Regions from separate parts of the Brevibacterium zhoupengii genome, predicted to be linked through region 2. Evidence: predicted binding sites of a transcription regulator. Region 2 holds the regulator's gene; each other region holds the start of a gene.
What was found. Region 2 encodes HrcA, which represses chaperone genes, less so after heat shock. Its sites were predicted from a motif close to TTNGCACTCGNNNNNNNCGAGTGCNAA; they were not measured.
Positions count from the first base shown of each region.

Region 1: groL (chaperonin GroEL) is a predicted target of HrcA. The motif match lies at 1,946-1,972, and genes of this name have one in related genera.
Region 3: groES (co-chaperone GroES) is a predicted target of HrcA. The motif match lies at 2,267-2,293, and genes of this name have one in related genera.

Region 1 covers NZ_CP088298.1:3,610,668-3,616,705, forward strand. The annotation lists gene LQ788_RS16420 (nuclear transport factor 2-like protein) at 1-6, opposite strand, end outside; gene groL (chaperonin GroEL) at 151-1,788, opposite strand; gene LQ788_RS16430 (cold-shock protein) at 2,194-2,397, opposite strand; gene LQ788_RS16435 (LytR C-terminal domain-containing protein) at 2,755-3,378, opposite strand; gene LQ788_RS16440 (DUF3263 domain-containing protein) at 3,381-3,647, opposite strand; gene LQ788_RS16445 (aldehyde dehydrogenase family protein) at 3,915-5,381, opposite strand; gene LQ788_RS16450 (uracil-DNA glycosylase) at 5,545-6,038, shown strand, end outside.
Region 2 covers NZ_CP088298.1:2,557,924-2,563,961, reverse strand. The annotation lists gene lepA (translation elongation factor 4) at 1-560, shown strand, start outside; gene hemW (radical SAM family heme chaperone HemW) at 561-1,793, shown strand; gene LQ788_RS11745 (DUF4870 domain-containing protein) at 1,902-2,699, opposite strand; gene LQ788_RS11740 (DUF3097 family protein) at 2,857-3,720, opposite strand; gene hrcA (heat-inducible transcriptional repressor HrcA) at 3,861-4,931, shown strand; gene dnaJ (molecular chaperone DnaJ) at 5,035-6,038, shown strand, end outside.
Region 3 covers NZ_CP088298.1:3,308,708-3,314,745, forward strand. The annotation lists gene groL (chaperonin GroEL) at 189-1,781, opposite strand; gene groES (co-chaperone GroES) at 1,818-2,111, opposite strand; gene LQ788_RS15060 (resuscitation-promoting factor) at 2,547-3,698, opposite strand; gene LQ788_RS15065 (TatD family hydrolase) at 4,004-4,924, opposite strand; gene metG (methionine--tRNA ligase) at 4,924-6,038, opposite strand, start outside.

The DNA of each region.
Region 1 (6,038 bases), 1.1 Mb from region 2:
GGCCACGAACATATTCTTGGGGCTGTTTCCACACGATTCTGTGCCAGTGAACGTCATGGCACCCAGGCTACGGTACGGCCAGCAGGCAGAGAAGAGACGTGCCGGCACCCTTTCGGGTACCGGCACGGCTCATCGAGCGAGAGGGGCTGATCAGAAGCCCATGCCGCCCATTCCGTCCATACCGGCAGCAGCTGCGTCGGCACCTGGTGCAGCCTTCTCAGGCTTGTCGGCGACAACCGACTCGGTGGTGAGGAACAGACCAGCGATCGAGGCGGCGTTCTGCAGAGCAGAGCGGGTCACCTTGACCGGGTCGTTGATGCCAGCGGCCAACAGGTCCTCGTACTCACCGGTTGCGGCGTTGAGACCGAATCCGGCTTCGAGGTTGGCGACCTTATCGGCAACCACACCGGCTTCGAGGCCGGCGTTGGTGGCGATCTGCTTCAGCGGAGCTTCGATGGCAACCTTGACGATGTTGGCACCGGTTGCTTCGTCGCCCTCGAGTGCGAGGTTGGCGAAGGCAGTCTTGCCCGCCTGGATGAGCGAGACGCCGCCACCGGCGACGATTCCCTCTTCCACAGCAGCCTTGGCGTTGCGCACTGCATCTTCGATGCGGTGCTTGGTTTCCTTGAGCTCGACCTCGGTCGCGGCTCCGGCCTTGATGACTGCAACGCCGCCGGCCAGCTTGGCCAGACGTTCCTGCAGCTTCTCGCGGTCGTAGTCCGAATCCGAGTTTTCGATCTCGGCACGGATCTGGGCGACCCGACCTGCGATCTCCTCGGCGTCTCCGGCACCTTCGACGATGGTGGTCTCGTCCTTGGTGATGACAACCTTGCGGGCGGTGCCCAGCAGTTCGGTGGTCACGTTGTCGAGCTTGAGCCCGACTTCCTCGGACACGACCTGACCACCGGTGAGGATGGCGATGTCGGCCAGCTGAGCCTTGCGGCGGTCTCCAAAGCCAGGAGCCTTGACGGCCACGGACTTGAAGGTGCCACGGATCTTGTTCAGCACGAGAACCGCGAGAGCTTCGCCCTCGACGTCTTCAGCGATGATGAACAGCGGCTTGTTGGACTGCTGGACCTTCTCAAGGACGGGCAGCAGATCCTTCACGTTCGAGATCTTGGAGTTGACGATGAGGATGTAGGGGTCCTCGAGGACAGCTTCCTGGCGATCTGTGTCCGTGACGAAGTAACCGGAGATGTAGCCCTTGTCGAAGCGCATGCCCTCGGTCAGTTCGAGTTCGAGTCCGAAGGTGTTGGACTCCTCGACGGTGACGACGCCTTCCTTGCCGACTTTGTCGATGGCCTCGGCGATCAGTTCACCGATCGCAGGATCTCCAGCGGAGATACCGGCGGTAGCGGCGATCTGTTCCTTGGTCTCGATGTCGATGGCGTTCTCAAGCAGCACACCGGTGACGGCTTCAACAGCCTTCTCGATGCCGCGCTTGAGGCTGAGCGGGTCAGCACCAGCTGCCACGTTGCGCAGGCCTTCGCGGACGAGAGCCTGAGCGAGAACGGTAGCTGTGGTGGTGCCGTCGCCTGCGACGTCGTCAGTCTTCTTGGCGACTTCCTTGACGAGCTCAGCGCCGATCTTCTCGTAGGGATCCTCGAGTTCGATCTCCTTGGCAATGGAGACACCATCGTTGGTGATGGTGGGAGCGCCCCACTGCTTTTCGAGCACGACATTGCGGCCACGGGGTCCAAGGGTTACCTTGACCGCGTCCGCAAGCTGGTTGAGACCTGCTTCGAGTCCCCGACGAGCTTCTTCGTCGAATGCAATCATCTTTGCCATAGTGGCTTAGATCCTCCCTGATGGAGTGGAGTGGGATTCCAGAGCAGTCGTCAACGCCCGCGACGGCAGAGAGTGGGTCCGCATGTTCCATTCCACATATGGACCACGCTCTCGAGACAACTGATGAGAAACCCAGTGGTTTTCACCAGTACTAGATTTAGCACTCTCCCCATGCGAGTGCAAATATTGCGCGTTCCCGCGGCCTTCGAATCGGGTGGATTCCGCGGGATTGCGCGGTTCGGCCCAGCGCGAAACTTCAGCGCCGTCCACTGCGTGGACCGCTGCGCGCCAGACAACTGAAAAGCGCCAAGCAGTTACCTGCTTGGCGCTTTCCCCGATCGGAGGGATTCGGGCTTTCGCCGTCTTCCCGCCGCAGCGGATCAAAAGAGTTTACGTACGTGAGTCTCAGAGGAGGGTGACGGATTCCGCCTGAGGACCCTTTTGTCCTTCTCCAACTTCGAACTCAACCTGCTGGCCCTCTTCGAGAGCGCGGTAGCCGTCCATCTGGATTGCGCTCCAGTGAACGAACACGTCCTGGTTGTTGCCTTCCAGGGTGATGAATCCGTAGCCCTTTTCGGCGTTGAACCATTTGACGGTACCTTGTGCCATTACTTCTCCATACAGTGCAGTGTCATTGACATTCCGTCACCTCATTGCGACCGGTCTGGCCGCGCCGCGGACAACGGAAGCTAGTAAAAATCAACCGACCCCGCGATTTCTCTCATTGACCTCTAGAGAATGATCTCGGTGAAGCACGAATAGAACACAAGGGCAGTGCTTGCCTAGCTGATGCAACTCTACCCCAGCGCCGCACAGGTCCTCCGGCCGCTCAACACTGTTACCAATTCGTTATCAAGGTGTGTTCGACGGCGTCTTTTCCGGTACGAAACCTCCGCCGATCACCGACTTCACCGGCACAAAAGAGAAATGCGCTGCCGGTCATGACAACGAGCTGGCGCGTGGGCCTCAGCCGTTGTTGTCCACAGCCCCGGCCGAGCCGGAATCTGCGCCGCCTTCGGCCGAATCGCCCTCGCCGGAGCCGCCTTCGCTGGGCTCTGGTCCGCGCTCGGCGATGTCGGAGCAGATGACGACGGTGATGTCCGCGTCGAAGTCCGTCGAGGCTTCTGTGGCCTCGATTCCGAGTGCGTCGGCGACCATCTTCGCCTGAGATTTATTCGACTCGTCCGAGTAGTAGACCGTGGAGACGCTCAGCCCGGTCGAATAGTTGCCGACCTGGCCGATGCCCCAGCCCTTCTCCTCCACTGCTTCGGAGAATTTCTTCGCAACTCCGGAGACTCCCGAACCATTGAGCACGTCAACCGTAAGCTCCGAATCGGCGACGCTGACTTCGCTTTCACTCGGCGATGGGCTCGCCGAGGCGGTCTTATCGGATCCGGAATCGGCGACGTTGGACTCGGGGTCCTTCATCGAGGACGTGATGATGTTGATGGCCGCGACCACCAGCAGAACGGCAACAAGTGCCAGGATGATGACCAGCGCGATGGCACCGACGTTCGATTGCGCTGAGGAGTCCTGTCGATGGGCTCCGCTGCGTCGTCCGGGTTCGATCTCGTCGAATTCGTCAGTCATGTCTACCTCGAGACGCGGGCTTGTGCGCGTTCGCTCTGCCGCGTGGTGCGGATGCGACGCAGGCGTTTGACCAGCATAGGGTCACTGGCAAGTGCGGCAGGATTGTCGAGCAGGGAATTGAGGATCTGGAAGTAGCTGGTGGCAGACATGTCGAACCGTTCACGGATCGCGTGGTCCTTGGCTCCACCGTATTTCCACCACCGCCGCTCGAACTCCAAAACGGACACCTCGAGCTCACTCAGTTCGGGGGCGCCTTGGTTCTGCGGCATAGAGGTTGTGCTCCTTCGAGAAGAATCGTTGCTTCTATATTATCGCCCGGAGGACAGGACTGAAATTCGCGGCGCGCCGCCGCTGCCCTGCAGGCGCGGATTCATGCGCCTCTCGGCGCTTTCTTCCGGCGCCTTCCACCCTTTGGGAAGCAGGCGACCCACCCTGCTGCAGGCGGCTCACCACAGAGGGTGAACCGGCCGCGGCCGAGTGGGTCGACAGTGCTGCTGCGACGGTCCTTGGCAGATCGTCCGTCAGATTCGGGCTGATCAGCGGATGCGGATGTTGACCTGCTTGATCTGGGTGAAGCCTTCGAGCATGCCTTCCAGTGAGGCCTCACGGCCGAAGCCGGAGGTCTTCATACCGCCGTAGGACTGCCCGGCCAGCTGACCGCCGCCCTGGTTGACCTGGACCCAGCCGGATTCGATCCGGTTGGCCATGGTCAGTGCGGCATCGACGTTCCTTGTGAAAACGAAGGCGGCGAGGCCGAATTCGCTGTCATTGGCCATGTCGATGACCTCGTCGACGTCTTTCCAGGGAATGACCGAGAGGACGGGTCCGAAGATCTCCTCCTGGCTGGTCTGCCATTCGTTCTTGGCCTTGGAGAAGATGACCGGTGCGTGGTAAAAACCGGGTTCGCCGACTTCGAGTGAGTCCGAACCGTCGTAGGCGATCTCGACGCCGTCCATCGACTTGCCCATCTCGATGTAGTCCGAGACCTGGTTGTACTGCTTCTCGTTGATGATGCAGCCGATGTCCGAATCCTCGTTGCGAGGGTCACCGACCTTCATCTTCGACACGGCGTCGACGAGCTTGGCCAGGAAGTCGTCGTAGATGTCCTCGTGGAGGAACAGACGCGAACCCATCGTGCAGGACTGGCCCTGACGTGCGAAGCGCGTCGAGAGCAGCACCTGCTGGAGTGTGTCGTCATCGTTGGAGTCGGGGAAGACGATGTTGGGGCTCTTGCCGCCGAGTTCCATCGAGGAGTGAGCGAGGCGTCCGCCTGCCAGTTCGGCGACGTGACGGCCGACGTTCGTCGAACCGGTGAACGAGACCTTGTCGACGTCGGGGTGGACGTTGAGCGCCTCGCCGATGACCGAGCCCTTGCCAGTGACGACGTTGAGGACGCCGGCCGGCAGGATGTCGGCCAGCAGTTCAGCCATCTTCAGAATCGTCAGCGGCGCATCCTCAGCGCACTTGAGGACGATCGTGTTGCCCGCGGCCAGTGCGGCTGGGGTCTTGAAGGCCGCAATCATCAGCGGTGAGTTCCAGGGCAGGATTCCGGCGACGACGCCCAGCGGAACGCGTTTCGTGTACTGCAGCTGTCCGTCACCGGCAGGCAGGGTATTGCCCTTGACCTCACCTGCGACACCGCCCATGTAGCGGAACAGGTCGGCCAGGATGATCGTCTCCGGACGTGCCTGGGTGCGGATGGCGTTGCCTGTGTCGATCGCAGTCAGCTGGGCCAGTTCCTCGGACGCAGCATCAAGTGCGTCCGCGCAGCGGATGAGCATCTTCTGGCGTTCCTTGAATGGCAAAGCGGCCCATTCGGGGAAGGCCTTCCGAGCGGCCTTGACGGCGCGATCGGCGTCTTCTTCCTTGCCATTGGCCACAGTGGCGATCACTACGTTGCGATCAATGGGGGTGATGACGTCTTTCCTGTCACCGTCGGCAGCTTCGACCCATTCTCCGCCGATGAACATCTTCCAGTTCGTGGCCTCGGGAAATTGCGACATTGTGATCCTTTCACCTACATAGTTCTCCGCTGAACTCTCTCCGACGAGCATATCGCCTGCCCCCATCCGAAAAGAATGGCGGAGCAGTAGGCGATGATGCACACCTCGTCTGCGTTGCGTGCACATCAGCACCCGGTCCAACGCCATCGGTAGACTCGCGACCATGACGTCCACCGCTGAGCTCACGAACATCATGTCCCCCGACTGGGCCGCCGCACTGTCCGACCAGGCCGAACGCATCCACGCCATGGGCGATTTCCTACGTGAGGAGATCGCGGCTGGGCGCAGCTACCTGCCCAGCGGGGACAAGGTGTTCCGTGCCTTTGCCGATCCCCTCGCCGAGGTGAAGGTGCTCATCGTCGGACAGGATCCCTACCCGACCCCCGGACATGCGATCGGTCTGTCCTTCGCCGTCGATCCCGATGTGCGCCCACTCCCCCGGTCGCTGCAGAACATCTTTAAGGAAATCGAGGCGGACCTGGGCATCGACCCTGCCTCCCATGGTGATCTTCAAGCCTGGTCGCGGCAAGGGGTCATGCTGCTCAACAGAGTGCTCACCGTGTCACCGGGCGAACCCGCATCCCACCGCAAGCGCGGCTGGGAAGCCATCACCGAAGCCGCGATTGCCGCACTCGTCGATCGGGATCAGCCGCTTGT
Region 2 (6,038 bases):
TGTGCCAGACACGTCGCGGCAGCCTGCAGGGGATGGACTATCTGTCCTCGGATCGGGTCGAGATTCGCTACCGTCTGCCGCTGGCAGAGATCGTCTTCGACTTCTTCGACCAGCTGAAGTCGAAGACCAAGGGCTACGCGACACTCGACTACTCCGATGACGGTCAGGACGCAGCGGACCTGGTCAAGGTCGATATCCTGCTCCACGGTGATCAGGTCGACGCCTTCTCCGCGATCGTCCACCGCGACAACTCCTACTCCTACGGTGTGCTCATGGCCGGCAAGCTGCGCAAGCTGATCCCGCGCCAGCAGTTCGAGGTGCCGATCCAGGCCGCCATCGGTTCGCGCATCATCGCTCGCGAGACCATCCGCGCCATCCGCAAGGACGTGCTGAGCAAGTGCTACGGCGGTGACATCAGCCGTAAGCGCAAGCTGCTTGAAAAGCAGAAGGAAGGCAAGAAGCGGATGAAGGTGGTCGGCAACGTCGAGGTTCCACAGGAGGCCTTCATCGCCGCCCTGTCATCTGATGAGCCGGAGACCAAGAAGGACGCCAAGAAGTAAGTGCCGGCACAACCGACTGGAGAGACTCCACCGCTCGACGGTACGTTGCCGGCGTCGGCCGGGGTCGGCGCGGCTGCTCGCGGCCTGAGCCTCTACGTTCACGTCCCCTATTGCCGAGTCCGCTGCGGCTACTGCGATTTCAACACCTACACGGCCGAAGATCTGGGCCCCGGAGCCTCCCGGGACGACTACCGCAGCAATCTTGCCCGAGAGCTTGACCTCTCGGCCCGTGTCCTCGCCGAGGCGGGAGCCGGTGACCGCGAGGTCTCGACGATCTTCTTCGGCGGCGGCACCCCGACGATGTTGGCCGCCGAGGTGCTGGCCGGTGTGATGGATGACATCCGCGACCGTTATCGGCTGGCTCCCGATGTCGAGGTCACGACCGAAGCGAACCCGGACACGCTGGACCCGGCCTATATCGCGACCCTGGCTGCCGCCGGGTTCACCAGAATCTCCTTGGGCATGCAGTCGGCCGTGCCCCATGTGCTGGCCACCCTCGATCGCACTCATGACCCGGAGAAGATTCCGGATGTGGCTCGGTGGATCAAAGAGGCCGGTCTGGAACTCAGCCTCGACCTCATCTACGGAACACCGGGGGAGTCCATCGACGATTGGCGCAGGTCGTTGGAGGTGGCTCTGAGCAACGACGTCGACCACATCTCCGCCTATTCGCTCATCGTCGAACCCGGCACCAAGATGGGCGCCATGGTCCGCCGTGGCGAACTGCCGATGCCCGACGAAGACGACCTGGCCGATAAGTATGAGATCGCCGATGCGGCTATGGCGGCGGCTGGTCTGCATTGGTACGAGGTCAGCAACTGGTCAACCTCAGCTGAGACCCGCTGCGACCACAACATGGCCTACTGGCGAAATGCCGATTGGTGGGGCTTCGGACCCGGAGCCCATTCGCATATCGGGGGAGTGCGGTTCTGGAACGCCAAACATCCCCGCGCCTGGTCCGATCGACTCCTGGCAGGTGAGTCACCTGCCATCGGCCGCGAGGCCCTCGACGAGTCGACTCAGGAGATCGAACGGATCATGCTCGCAGCCCGCATCGATTCGGAACTGTCGCTGGACTCGTTGGGAGCAGGCAGCGAGCGAGCGATCCGCGGCTTTGTGAAGCAGGGACTGCTCAACGGTGATGCCGTGGACGAAGGCCGCTTCGAACCCACGCTGCAGGGACGGCTGATGGCGGACTACATGGTTCGCATCCTCACCGACTACGTGGACTGAACTGACGCTCAGCGAACTGAGCTGAACATGAAGAAGCCGCTGTCATCGCAATCGATGGCAGCGGCTTCTTGATGCTGAAACGACGCTCAGCTCATGGGGCAGACCTGATCACTTCACGAAGTTGATCACGAGTGGGAACTGATAGCCCTCTCCCTTGCTCCCGGCTACAGCGGCGATGATGTAGAGCACCGTGTAGAGGAGCGGGACGAGGAAAGCCAGGAAATAGACGAAGAACCCGAGTCCGAAGGTGACGATCGCGAGGAGGAAGCCGATGACCATGAACACCATGACGGCCGCGAACGTGGCGATGTAGTTCGTGATCATGGCGTTGAGGCCCTGCCGCGAATGTTCACGCACGTAGGGCGATTCGTCCTTCTTTATGAGGAACATGATCAGGGGCAGGAACCCGACGATGATCGACCCGAGGTGTGTCCAGAGAACTGTGGTTCTGTCGTTCTCGCTGGCCTGCCAGAACATCTCGGAACCGGGGCCGTAGGCATTCTCCGGGAGCATCCGTGAGTCGAACAGCGCCGGATTTCCGACCGGTTGTCCTGGTCCGTAGCTGTACGCCTGCTGCCCATAGGGCTGCTGGGCATATTGCTGCTGTCCCTGGCCATACGCTTGCTGTTGCCCGGACTGCTGCTGGCCGCTGTATGCCTGCTGTGATCCGTAGCCGGGCTGTTGCTGCTGCGAGGCATAACCCTGCTGCTGCGAACCGTAGCTGGGCTGAGCCGCCTGGCCCTGCTGTGAACCGTAGGTCTGCGGAGCGGGATTCGGCTGCTGGGAACCATAGTTCTGGTTCTGCTGACTGTAGGGCTGCTGGGGTCCAGAGGCCTGAGAATAGTTCGGTGGCATGGGACGCGACTGGTCAGAGCCGTTGTTGGGCTGCTGGGGGTTATAAGACATGCGGGTCCTTTCAGAGCTTCTGGTCATTCACACTATCGGAAATGCTCTGGCGCCGAATGGGGGAAAGCCCGAATCGTGTACCAGATCGATCACAAACTCCCCAGGGCCTCAACCGACCTGCGTTCTACCCGTCCCGGTGTCGTGTCCGAACGGGGCCTCACCCAACTGTCACGAAGTCGATGAGCTCCTCGACCCGACCGGAGAGCGTGGGCTCGACGTCGGCGATGGTGCCGACCTTACCCAGAATGCGCACCCAGCCCCGTGCCACGTCCCGGTGATCGGCGTGGGGCCAGCCGATGCGCTTCAGGATTCCCGTCTTCCAGTCCTCGCCTCGAGGGACGACCGGCCATTCCCTGATGCCCACGACATGAGGCTTGACCGCCTGCCAGATGTCGACATAGGGGTGTCCGATGATGTGGACGACATCGCGATAGCGAGGATCGGCACGCACCGCATCGGCGATCTTGGACTCTTTGGTGCCAGAGACCAGATGGTCAGCGAGAACCCCGACGCGGTGGTCCTTGTCTGGGCCGAAGGCGGCGAGTTTGTCAGCGACGTCATCCAAGCCGCCCAATGGTTCGACGACGACGCCCTCGATACGCAGATCGTCACCCCAGATCTTCTCCACCAGTTCAGCATCATGTTTGCCCTCGACCCAGATGCGCGATCCGCGAGCCACTCGGGCCCGGGCATTGCCGACTGCCCGCGATCCTGAGGCCGTTCGACCGGGGGCAGATTTCTTCTTAGCCGGGAGTTTGACGTCGACGGGCTTGCCCTCGAGCAGGAAGCCGGGCCCCAGTGGGAACGCGCGGACCTTGCCGGCCCGGTCCTCAAGATTGACGACGACGCCGGCAGTGGTCTTCTCGGCGCCGACGACGGCACCGACATATCCGCTCATGGCGTCTTCGAGGACCATTCCGAGTGCGAGCTCGACAGGGGTGGACTTCTTGGGTCGGTGCGAGGAAGGTGAGGAACCTGCCAGCACATCGGGCCCATAGCGATCAAAGGTATTCACGGTCAACCACCCTAATCAAGGACACGGTGCGATGGGCGATGACCCGCTGGGACAGGGGCGAAAGTGAATTCGAACTGCAAGAGGCGTAGAATTGGCACTCAAAGCAGATGAGTGCCAAATGCAGCGCCGAACTCAAGGAGGGACGAATGAACGACAGCAGACGAGCACAGGTTCTGCGTGCGATCGTCGAAGACTTCGTCGCCACCAATGAGCCCGTCGGGTCGAAGGCCATCGTTCAGCGCCACACGCTCGGAGTCTCACCAGCCACGATCCGCAACGACATGGCTCACCTCGAGCAGGAGGGCTACATCGCGCAGCCCCATACCTCCGCCGGTCGGATCCCAACCGACCTGGGCTACCGGATGTTCGTTGACCGCATCGACGACTTCAAGCCGCTGACCCAGGCTGAGCGGCGTGCGATCTTCCAGCTCATCGACGGCAACGGCGACCTCGATGACATGCTCGACCGTACGGTGCGAGTCCTCTCTGGTCTGACGCACCAGGTGGCACTGATCCAGTACCCGACGGTCTCTCGCGCCACGATCAAGCACATCGAGGTCGTGGGTCTGGGCCCCAACCGCATCCTCGTCGTCCTCATCACCGATGCCGGTCAGGTCGAACAGAAGATCGTGATCACACCGGGATTCATTGACGATGAATCACTGCGCGGAATCCGCGATGAGGTCAACACCGAATTCTCCGGCCAGAAACTCTCAAAGGTGATGAGCACGGTTACCCCCAGCACTACGGGTCAGGCCGCTGAGGGCACCGAGACAGAACCCCTCGCGGGAGCCAACTCAGTCGGCGCCGAGCTCGCCGCGGCTCTGACTCAGGTGCGAGCCGCCGTCACAGATCTTGTCATCGCCACGCGTGAAGAGCGCATCATCATGGCAGGCACAGCGAACCTGGCTCGCTCCGGGCGGGAGTTCGGTGAGAAGATGGCACCGATCCTCGAGGCATTCGAAGAGCAGGTCGTACTGCTCAAGCTGCTGACATCGATGGCCGAGGACCAAGAGGAGATCAGCGTTCGGATCGGTCGTGAGAATACTCACGAGTCATTCAGCTCGACATCCCTCGTGGCCGCCGAATATGGTCATGACGCGGGTTCCTCCGCGCGATTGGCTGTGCTCGGGCCGACCCGGATGGACTATCCGACGACGATCACCGCTGTGCGAGCCGTGGCGAAGTACGTCTCCTCTGTCCTCGATCAGAGCTAGATGAACCGATCCGACAGCGCACAGCACAGCTCGAACAAGCACCACACTGCGAACAGGCACGACAACGCGAACAACGCACACCACCAGGGAGAGAGAAGTTTCTGTGGCCGATCACTATGAAACACTCGGAGTGTCCAAAGACGCTTCGGCGGCTGAAATCAAATCGTCCTACCGAAAGCTGGCCCGGAAGTATCACCCCGATGTGAACCCCGGCCACGAGGACGAGTTCAAAGCCATTTCCCTCGCCTACGACGTTCTCTCCGACTCGGAGAAGCGCCGCAACTATGACATGGGCGGCGGCGAGAACGGTCAGGGCTTCCCTGCCGGCGGTGGCGGCTTCGGCGGCTTCGGAGACATCTTCGAAACCTTCTTCGGCGGAGGGGCCGGCTCGGCCGGTGGCCCGATGCCGCGCACGCAGCGTGGCAAGGACGCGCTCGTGGGAGTCAACATCGACCTCGAAACCGCAGCATTCGGCGGCAACATCGACCTCGACGTCGCCACAGCTGTCGTCTGTGACACCTGCTCGGGTGCCGGAACACAGCAGGGCACATCGGTTGAGACCTGCACCCTGTGCCACGGAGCTGGCAGCGTCCAGCGTATGACCCGGACACTGCTGGGCCAGATGGTGACCAACCAGACGTGCAACTCCTGCCACGGCTACGGCACTGTCATTCCCAACCCCTGCCTCAACTGCCAGGGAGACGGCCGCGTCCGCAAGCAGCGGACCATGAAGATCCGCATCCCCGCCGGAGTCTCCGACGGAACGCGCATCCAGCTCTCCTCCCAGGGCGAAGTAGGACCCGGTGGTGGACCTGCCGGCGATCTCTTCGTCGAGGTCATGGTGACCCGCCACGAAGTCTTCCAGCGCGACGGTGACAACCTGCGCGCCTCCGTCTCGGTGCCGATGACCGCGGCCGCCCTCGGCGCCTCGATTCCGTTCGATACCTTCGACGGCACTCAGGATCTCTCAATCGAGGCCGGCATCCAGTCCGGCACCGTCGTCAAGCTTCCCGGACTCGGCGCCACCCGTCTGCGTTCGGAGACCCGAGGCGACCTCCTCATCACGGTCGACGTGATGACACCGGACAAACTCGACGATGAGCAGAA
Region 3 (6,038 bases), 750 kb from region 2:
CAAGAAACATAGGATCTGACTGATCAGTAGGTGTGAGCCGCCTGTACAGCACGGGGACGACGACAGGACGAACAGCCTCGGCGGGTGAATTCGATGGGTGAATACACGTGTGGCCCGGAACCAATTTCCGGGCCACACGTGTATCAGGTCAGCGCATTCACTGCGCGCCGATGCGAATCAGATGAGGATCAGTCCTCGTCCTCTTCTTCCTTCTTCTCGACGACCAGTGTCTCAGTGGTGAGAACCAGTGCGGCGATCGAAGCGGCGTTGCGCAGTGCCGAGCGGGTGACCTTGACCGGGTCGATGATTCCGGCGCCGATGAGGTCGCCATAGGAATCGGTAGCCGCGTTGTATCCCTGGCCGGAAGCGAGTTCCTTGACCTTGGACACGACGACGTAGCCGTCCTGGCCAGCGTTGGCAGCAATCCAGCGCAGTGGCTGAACGACTCCGCGCTTGACGATCTCAGCACCGGTGGCTGCATCGCCGGTCAGGCTCAGGTCGTTACCGTCCAGAACCTTGGCTGCGTGGATCAGAGCCGATCCGCCGCCGGCGACGACGCCCTCTTCGATGGCTGCACGAGTAGCAGACACTGCGTCTTCGACGCGGTGCTTACGTTCCTTGAGCTCCACCTCGGTGGCGGCGCCGACCTTGATGACTGCGACTCCGCCGGAGAGCTTGGCCAAGCGCTCCTGCAGCTTCTCGCGGTCCCAATCGGAGTCCGTGTTCTCGACTTCGCTGCGGATCTGGGCGACCCGACCGTTGACGTCCTCGTCGGAGCCAGCACCATCGATGATGGTGGTGTTGTCCTTGGTGACGGTGATGGTGCGGGCGTTGCCGAGCTCTTCCAGGGTGACCTGGTCGAGCTTCATGCCCATATCAGCGGTGACGACCTGGCCGCCGGTGAGGACGGCGAGGTCTTCGAGGATCGCCTTGCGGCGGTCGCCGAATCCGGGAGCCTTGACGGCGGCAACGTTGATGATGCCGCGCAGCTTGTTGACGACCAGCGTCGACAGAGCTTCGCCTTCGATGTCCTCGGCCACGATGAACAGAGGCTTTCCGGCCTGCTGCACCTTCTCCAGCACAGGGAGGAGCTCCTGGATGTTGGAGATCTTGCCCTGGTTGATGAGGATGAGCGCGTCGGAGAGCACAGCTTCCTGGCGATCAGCATCGGTCACGAAGTGCGGCGAGAGGTAACCCTTGTCGAACTGCATTCCCTCGGTGATTTCGAGTTCCACAGATGCGGCCTGGGATTCGTCGATCGTGATGACGCCGTCCTTGCCCACCTTGTCGAAGGCATCGGCAATGAGCTTGCCGATCTCTTCGGACTGAGCAGACAGACCGGCGACGTGTGCGATCTCCGAGGAGTCGAGAACATCGCGGGCGATGGTTCCGAGTTCGGTGGAGACAGCCTCGACGGCAGCTTCGATTCCGCGCTTGAGGGCACCTGGTGCGGCGCCGGCAGCGACGTTGCGCAGACCTTCGTTGACGAAGGCCTGTGCCAGGACGGTCGCGGTGGTGGTTCCGTCACCGGCGATGTCGTTGGTCTTGGTGGCAACTTCCTTGGCCAGCTGAGCGCCAAGGTTTTCGTATGGGTCGTCAACCTCGACCTCACGAGCGATGGTCACGCCATCGTTGGTGATAGTGGGTGCGCCCCACTTCTTGTCGAGAACAACGTTGCGGCCCTTGGGTCCCAGCGTCACCTTGACGGTGTCCGCGAGGATATTCACACCCTTTTCGAGTGCACGACGGGCCTCGTCGTTGAATTCCAGATTCTTAGGCATTCGTCCTCCTGTCAGTGAAGTAGTTGTTCAGGGGATTCAGCCGATGACGGCGAGCACGTCACGAGCCGAGAGCACGAGGAACTCTTCTCCTGCGTACTTGACTTCGGTGCCGCCGAACTTGGAGTAGATGACCTTGTCGCCGATGGCCACGTCAACTGGGACGCGGTTTCCGTTGTCAGCAACGCGGCCTGGGCCCACTGCGACAACTTCGCCTTCCTGAGGCTTTTCCTTGGCGGTTTCGGGAATGACCAGACCACTGGCGGTAGTCTGCTCTGCTTCGACCTGACGGATGACAATCCGATCTTCGAGTGGCTTGATGGAGACCGACATATCGGGCCCTCTCCCTTCGCTGGGTTCAATTCTTCTTTGAGTCAGACGGCGGCTGCTGCCATGAACCTCTCGTCGTCGCGGGTGCCGAGCGATTCGACCGTCTCATAAAACTGGCACTCACTGAGTGCTAGTGCTAATTCGACTTTAGAACGCTCTTAGCACTCGGTCAACTCGAGTGCCAAGGATTGTCCACGCTCTGGGCGAAACTCCAGAAAAGGCGCTCGAAGACCGCCCCGTGGCGGCCCTGAGACGGTCCTGGCACGGCGCTGGCACCAACTCATCTCCCATGCGCCGCCAGCAGAGAACTCCCATTTGGCATCGGTGGTGAATGCACAAGTGCGGACCCGGGATAATCCCGGATCCGCACTCGGTGCATGTTGCCTATAGCGTCAGCTCATATGCCTATCGCTTCAGGTCAGAGGTTACACTCTGCGATCAGGCGCAGGCCCACTGTCCCCAGCCGGCTTCAGCCTGGAGCTTCTTGGCACGATCGAACTGCTCCTGGGGGCTGGCATCGATCGGGTTACCGCTGCCGCCCATGGACTGCCATGTCTGGAGCTTGAACTGGAAGAGACCGAAGTGTGCATGGTTCGACTGGTTCACAGCGCGCGGGTTGAATTCCGACTCACACTTGGCGACCTGGTACCACTTGGATCCCGGTCCGCCGAGCATGTCCTTGATCTCCTGGGTGCTCATGTCGCCACCGCCGCCGGAGCCGCCGCCGGTGCTGTTGTCACCGTCGTCGGAGCCGCCTGAACCGTTGTCGGAGCCGCCGTCGCCGGTTCCTGCGTCCGAGCCGTTGTCGGAGTCGTCCGGCTTCTCCGCGGGGGCTTCCTTCTTCTTGGTGCCCTGGATGACAACCTTGGCCTTAGGCTCGGAGAGGACCTTCTCGCCCTTCTTCTCCTTCTTCACCTCATCGCCGTTGACGGTCTTGACCTTGTAGGAGACCTGCTTCTCGCCGTCCTTGCCCTCTTCTTCGACTTTGGTTTCGCCGACGTAGAGGTCGTCAGACTTCTTGGTCTCGGTCTTGGCCTCGATGGCCTGCTTCTCCTTGACCGTGTCGTTCTTCACACGGTTCACGGTCAGAACCTGGCCGTCGGAGACCTTGGAGCTGAGCGGTACGGAGAGGAAGTCGTCTTTGTCGAGTTTCAGCTTGGTCTCGCCGAGGGCTTCCTTGGCGGTGCCTGCTGCGGCCGAGACCTTGTGGTCCTTGCCGTCGGCAACGATGGTGAGATCCTTGGCGGTCGTCACATCGATCTTGTTGCCATCTTCTTTGAGCTTCTGATTCGGCTCAGCATTGAGATCGGCGTGCTTCGCGTCCACACCCAGGTCGGCCAATGCCTGACCAACAGTGTTCGCGTTCGTCCACTCATTGCTCTTATTGCCGTCGACGGACAGTGAGAGCTTCTTCGCGGTATTGACGGTGATCGTCATATCCCGCGAGATCTTCTTGTCTACGCCTGGCTTGATCTGGTCGCGCTTGTCGATGTCGAGGTCGCGGCTGTCGAGGACATCCCCCACGGTACCGCCGAAGGTCCGAACTTCTTCGGACTGACCGTTGACATCAAGGGTCACGGGCTTGTTCATGGTAACCACGGCACCCGTGCCACCCACGAGTCCGGTAATCACAACCGCCTGTGCAGCAATTTGCACTTTGCGGTTCTTGAGAAAATCAATCACAAAAATATCCCTGGGGCAGAGGTCATCAACTCATCTACTGTAACCGATTCGTTACAAGATACGCAAAACATTACGAACATGTAACAGCGAGGGTCCCGAAGTTGGCGCTCTGACCAGGACTTCCCCGTGTTTCCGGGCTTCGTCACAATCGTGACATTTACCCGCCGAGGTGTCTGATCGAGCGTCATCCTCTCCCTCGCCGAGGTGGCTGGTCAGTCCCAGCCTCCCAGCGCGGTCTCCGCGTTCTGCCATACCGCTGAGCAGAGGTCCTCTTCGCTCATCCCCCGCACCTCGGCGAGCATGCGTGCCGTGACTGCGGTCAGATACGGGCCTCCCGGTTTGCCACGGTGCGGGTGCGGGGTGAGGAACGGCGCGTCGGTCTCGGTCAGCAGCCGATCCAATGGGGCAGCGGCTGCCGCGCGGCGGAGTTCATCCGCGTTCTTGAACGTGAGGTTCCCGGCGAACGACATGTAGTACCCGGCCTCCGCGCAATCGCGGGCCATCGCCTCGTCGCCGGAATAACAGTGGAAGATCGTCACCTCGGGTGCGCCTTCCTCCTTGAGGATGCGCAGCACGTCGGCGTGTGCCTCACGGTCGTGGATCTGCAGGGCCTTGCCCGTGCGTTTGGCGATCTCGATGTGGGCGCGGAAGGAGCGCTGCTGTTCGGCGACACCGTCTTCACCGGTGCGGAAGTAGTCAAGGCCGGTCTCCCCCACCACGCGCATGCGGTCGTTGGAGGCCACGAGCGACTCGATCTCTGTGAGTGCATCGTCGAGCATGCCTCGCTCGGCCAGCCTCGGCGCTTCATTCGGGTGCAATGCCGCGCCGCCGAGCATCCACTTCCGGCCCTGCTGTGACTGCTGGGTGACCAGCTCGGTCGTCCACCGGGCTGCCGGCAGGTCGCAGCCGATCTGCACGATGCGCTGGACGCCAGCCGACTGCGCGGTGTCGAAGAAGAAGTCGAGGCTCGGGAACTCCTCGTCATCGTCGGGTCGCACCTCTGGTTCGGGTTCGCCGGCGCCCAAGGGCAGTCGCACACCCGTGCAGATATCGAGATGCGTATGGGTGTCGACGACCGGGTGGGCAAGCGGCTCAGGCACCGGAGGATAGGTTCCGGCGGCGCGAGAGGCCATTATTCGGTCTCCTCCACGAACTTGGGGAACACGGGCTCGGGTTTAGGCAGCGATGTGCCTGGCTCGAGCGGATACTCGATGGCGGCGAACGACCGGGGATCCACCTCGGCGGCGGAGATTCCACCCGCGGTGGTTTCGGCGACCGAAGGTGCCAGGCCGGCGGAGGCATAGGCTGCTCCGGCGGCGACACCGATGCCGGCGTTCGCGGTGACGGTTTCCATCGCCTCGGCGCCGGCTCCGCTGTCGGTCGCTGTCGCTGTCGGCAGAACCTTGGCGCCGGCCTCACCTGCACCAGCGGAGACGCCGAGGAGGTCGAGGATCTTGCCGGCGGACTCGGGCATGACGGGCTGGATGAGAATCGAGATGATGCGCACGACCTCGATCGTCACCCACAGCACGGTGGCCATGCGATCGGGATCGGTCTTCTTCAGCTTCCATGGCTCCTGGGCGGAGAAGTAGCGGTTGGCCTCGGAGAGAACCTTCCAGCAGGCCTCCACGTAGAGGTGCAGGGCCTGGGTGTCGACGTGGCGACGGGCATTGTCGGGGACCGCACGGGCCAACGCCAACAGGGCTTCATCGTCATCGGTGAGCTCACCTGGCTGGGGAACTCGGGCGTCACAGTTCTTCGCGATCATCGACAGCGAACGCTGGGCAAGATTGCCGTACTCGTTGGCGAGGTCGGAGTTCTTGCGGGTGATGATCGAGTCCTTCGTGTAGGACCCGTCGTTGCCGTAGGAGAACTCGCGGAAGAGGAAGAAGCGCAGGGTGTCGAGGCCGAACGCGTCGACGAGGTCGATGGGATCGACGACGTTGCCGACGGACTTCGACATCTTCTCGCCGGCGTTGAAGAGGAAGCCGTGGGCGTGGACGCGCCCCGGCAGCTCGATTCCAGCACTCATGAGGAACGCCGGCCAGTAGACGCTGTGGAAGCGGATGATGTCCTTGCCGATGATGTGGACGTCGGCGGGCCACCACTTCTTGAACGACTCGTCGTCATTCGGATATCCGGCGGACGTGATGTAGTTCGTCAGGGCATCGATCCACACGTACATCACGTGCTTTTCGTTGCCGGGCACCGGTACACCCCAGTCGAATGTGGTGCGCGAGACCGAGA